Regions from separate parts of the Bradyrhizobium sp. Kon69 genome, predicted to be linked through region 1. Evidence: predicted binding sites of a transcription regulator. Region 1 holds the regulator's gene; the other holds the start of a gene.

Region 1 (2,199 bases):
CGGGCCGCGCCAAGAGCCCTTCGTCGGCAGCGCCGCGGCCGCGCAAGGCGCGCCCCGCGCAGCACATGATGCGGGTGACCCGCCCGATCTCGCGCGGCAACACTGCGCTGGCGCAGGCCTTCGAGGTCGAGGCTGAGCCGGATCCGGTCACCTACGACAACGTGGTGCCGATGAGCCAGCGGCTGTCGCTGCTGGAATTGAACGAGGCGACCTGCCACTGGCCGGTCGGCGATCCCTCGAGCCCGGACTTCTTCTTCTGCGGTGGACGGGCGTTGTCCGGCCTGCCCTATTGCGCCCAGCACTCGCGCGTTGCGTACCAGCCGGCGTCGGATCGGCGCCGCGCACCGGTGAAGCCGGGTCCGCGGTAAGCTAGCGCACGATCAGTCATCACGCGCGGCGCCTCAATAAATGCAGTGCCGTCCCGGCGAAGGCCGGGACCCATACTCCGAGCACTTAGTTGTTGTGCGAAAGGGTAACTCCGAGTCTTCGCCAAACCGCGCCCTGTGGTTATGGGTCCCGGCCTTCGCCGGGACGACATCGGACATGTCACGGCAGGTAGTAACCTAACCGCAGAAACCTACACCTGCTCCGCCTTGGCAAACCGATCATCCAGCGCGTAGCCGGCGCCGCGGACGGTGCGGATCGGATCCTGCTCGCGGCCGAGATTGAGCAGCTTGCGCAGGCGGCCGATATGCACGTCGACGGTACGCTCGTCGATATAGATGTCGCGGCCCCAGACGCTGTCGAGCAGTTGCTCGCGCGAGAACACCCGCCCCGGATGCTCCAGGAAGAACTCCAGCAGGCGATATTCGGTCGGACCGAGATCGATCGGCCGGCCCGAGCGCGCCACGCGGCGCTTGTCGCGGTCGAGCTCGATGTCACCGAAAGCAAGCACGGTGGCGAGCCGCTCCGGGCTTGCGCGCCGCAGCAGGCCTTTCACGCGCGCCAGCAGCTCCGGCACCGAGAACGGCTTGACGATGTAGTCGTCGGCGCCGGTCGCAAGACCCCGCACCCGCTCGCTCTCCTCGCCGCGCGCGGTGAGCATGATGATCGGGAGCTGCTTGGTCTCGGGACGGGTGCGGAGCCGCCGGCACAATTCGATGCCTGACAGGCCCGGCAGCATCCAGTCGAGCACGATCAGGTCGGGGATGTGCTCCTTGAGACGGGTGTCGGCGTCGTCGCCGCGCATCACCGTCTCGACGTCATAGCCGTCGCCTTCGAGGTTGTAGCGGAGAAGCTCGGTCAGGGCTTCCTCGTCCTCAACCACCATAATGCGTGCGCCCATCGGGTCGTCGCTCCTTAAGTCTTCAGGTGTTCGGTACCGTGTTGGCGAAGGTCGTCATGTCGCCCTTCGGCCGCTTGTCGGTGATCGCCTGGCCCTCGATCATGTAGAACACGGTCTCGGCGATGTTGGTGGCGTGGTCGCCGATCCGCTCGATGTTCTTGGCGCAGAACATCAAATGAATACAGAACGAGATGTTGCGCGGATCCTCCATCATGTAGGTGAGGAGCTCGCGGAACAGCGAGGTGCAGATGGCGTCGACCTCCTCGTCGCCCTTCCACACCGCCATCGCCGCCGGCAAATCATGCGCGGCATAAGCGTCCAGCACCGACTTGACCTGCTGCTGCACGAGGTCGGTCATGTGCTCGAGGCCGCGGAACAGCTTGAGCGGATGGAAGTCCGTCTCCAGCGCCGCGACGCGCTTGCCCATGTTCTTGGCGAGGTCGCCGATGCGCTCGAGATCGGTCGCGACGCGCATGGCGCCGACGATCTCGCGCAGATCGACCGCCATCGGCTGGCGACGTGCGATGGTGAGCACCGCGCGCTCCTCGATGCGCTTCTGCAGCGCGTCGAGCTCGGTGTCGATGGCGACGACGCGCTGGCCGAGCGGGACGTCGCGGCGGATCAGTGCGTCGACGGACTCGACGATCATGCGCTCGGCGATGCCGCCCATCTCGGCGACCAGGCGCGTGAGTTCCTGGAGGTCGGTGTCGAAGGCCTTTGCGGTATGTTCAGAACCCATGTCGCGTCTCCTAGCCGAACCGGCCGGTGATGTAATCCTGCGTGCGCCGGTCGGTCGGCGACGTGAAGATCTTGCTGGTGTCGTCGAACTCGATCAGCTCGCCGAGATACATGAAGGCGGTCTTGTCGGAGACGCGCGCCGCCTGCTGCATGTTGTGGGTGACGATCGCGATCGT
Region 2 (2,199 bases), on a different contig from region 1:
CGGCACATGAGCACGATCGAGGCCAAGTGAGTTGGGAAGCGGCCCCGTAAAAGGCCAACTCCCGCTCGATGAAGTCGCATCTCGTCAAACGAAGCCGGCACGCCGGCACGGAGCAAAGCAAGCGTGCCAGGCCGCGTCCATCCCCGACAATTGGCGTTTTCGCTTCCGCATGCGGAGAGCCTGAGCCGGGACAATTTCCTCGAAGGCCCCGTCAATGCCGCCGGTCTTGCGCTGGTCGACGCCTGGCCGGAATGGCCGAACCGGATCATGTGGCTGGCCGGCCCGGAAGGAAGCGGCAAGAGCCATCTCGCCGCAATCTGGGCCGAGGCTTCAGGCGCGCGCTCGACCACGGCCAATGGGCTGACCGTCGAAGCCGTCCCGGCTGCGCTCGCCACCGGCGCGCTGGTGGTCGAGGACCCCAAGGCCGGGGAATTCGACGAGCGCGCCCTGTTCCATCTGATGAATCTGGCCCGCGAGGACGGCGCCTTCGTCCTCTTCACCGGACGCGAGGCGCCCGCTTCTCTCGAGATCGAGCTTGCCGACCTGCGCTCGCGGCTCCGCGCCGTCCCCGTTATCTCGCTGCTGCCGCCTGACGACCAGCTCTTCCGCGGCCTGATCGTCAAATTCTGCGCCGACCGCCAGCTCGCGGTGGACGAGAGCGTGGTCAGCTACCTCGCCACTCGCCTGGAGCGGTCCTCGGCCGCCGCCCGACGGGCCGTCGACCTGCTGGACAGCGAGGCCCTGCGCCTCGGCCGTCCCGTCACAAGGGCCCTGGCGGCCGAGCTGCTCCGGGATGTCTGACCAAGGCGGCTTGACGCGGCCGGGCGGCGGAACATCAATGTCATCGAAACGTCATCGCTCTAACACATGCTCCCGCGGGTTTTGCGGCTAAGTCGCAAATTGGGGCGAACTGGATGGATCGACTTCTGATGGACTCTGCGCAAGCTGTTGAAATTAAAGAAAAAGCCCCGGAGGCCGAAGGCCCGCCGGCGATCGCATCGAGCCCCGAGCGGTTCATCAATCGCGAGCTCTCCTGGCTGCACTTCAACCGCCGCGTCCTGGAGGAATCGGTCAATCCCAGCCACCCCATGCTGGAGCGGGTGCGATTCCTGTCGATTTCAGCGAATAACCTCGACGAGTTCTTCATGGTCCGCGTCGCCGGCATCAAGGCCCAGGTGCGCGAGGGCATTGCCGAGCGCAGCCCCGACGGTCTGACCCCGTCCGAGCAGCTCGCGCTCATCAACAGAACCGTCTCGCAGCTTGCCTCCGACCAGCAGGCAATCTGGCGCGACCTGCGCGGCACGCTCGCCGACGAGGGCATCGTGCTGGTCGAGGGCAAGGAAGTCACCAAGGCGGAACGAACCTGGGTCGAGGACTACTTCCTCAGCAACGTGTTCCCGCTGCTGACTCCGCTCGCGATCGACCCGGCCCACCCCTTCCCGTTCATTCCGAGCCTCGGCTTCACCATCGCGCTCCAGCTCACGCGCGCCGCCGACGGCAAACAGATGAACGCGCTGATCCGCATGCCCGGCAAGATCGACCGCTTCATTCGCCTGCCGGCTGAGGGCAAGGTCGTCCGGCTGATCTCGCTGGAGCAGGCCACCGCGCTGTTCATCAACCGCCTGTTCCCCGGCTACAATCTGCACGGCCAGGGCGCCTTCCGTGTCATCCGCGACTCCGAACTCGAAATCGAGGAAGAGGCCGAGGATCTCGTCCGCCTGTTTGAGACGGCGCTGAAGCGCCGCCGCCGCGGCTCGGTGATCCGGCTCGAGATCGACGCCAAGATGCCGGAGCAGCTGCGCAGCTTCGTGCAGCACGCGCTGTCGACCGCGGACGACGAGGTGTTCCTGGTCGATGGCGTGCTCGCCATGAACGAGCTCTCGCAGCTCACCCGCCTCGACCGGCCCGACCTGGAATTCACCCCTTACGTGCCCCGCCATCCCGAGCGCGTCCGCGAGCAAGGCGGCGACATCTTCGCTGCGATCCGGCAGAAGGACCTCGTCGTCCATCACCCCTACGAATCCTTCGACGTCGTGGTGCAGTTTCTCCAGCAGGCGACGCGCGACCCCGACGTCGTCGCCATCAAGCAGACGCTCTACCGCACCTCCAGCAACTCGCCGATCGTGCGCGCGCTCGTGGAAGCTGCCGAAGCCGGCAAATCCGTCACCGCGCTGATCGAGCTGAAGGCGCGCTTCGACG

The links. Region 1 encodes PhoB, which activates phosphate uptake and scavenging genes when phosphate is short. Its sites were predicted from a motif close to TGTCATNNANCTGTCAT; they were not measured.
Region 2: a site for PhoB is predicted at 840-856, ahead of AC0L3U_RS26355 (RNA degradosome polyphosphate kinase). Genes of this name have one in related genera too.

The regions. Positions count from the first base shown of each region.
Region 1 covers NZ_JBVVOS010000022.1:22,146-24,344, reverse strand. Annotated here, with positions in the region: gene AC0L3U_RS26775 (GcrA family cell cycle regulator) at 1-368, shown strand, start outside; gene phoB (phosphate regulon transcriptional regulator PhoB) at 578-1,285, opposite strand; gene phoU (phosphate signaling complex protein PhoU) at 1,308-2,024, opposite strand; gene pstB (phosphate ABC transporter ATP-binding protein PstB) at 2,035-2,199, opposite strand, start outside.
Region 2 covers NZ_JBVVOS010000021.1:102,928-105,126, reverse strand. Annotated here, with positions in the region: gene AC0L3U_RS26365 (CDP-alcohol phosphatidyltransferase family protein) at 1-30, shown strand, start outside; gene AC0L3U_RS26360 (P-loop NTPase family protein) at 124-801, shown strand; gene AC0L3U_RS26355 (RNA degradosome polyphosphate kinase) at 930-2,199, shown strand, end outside.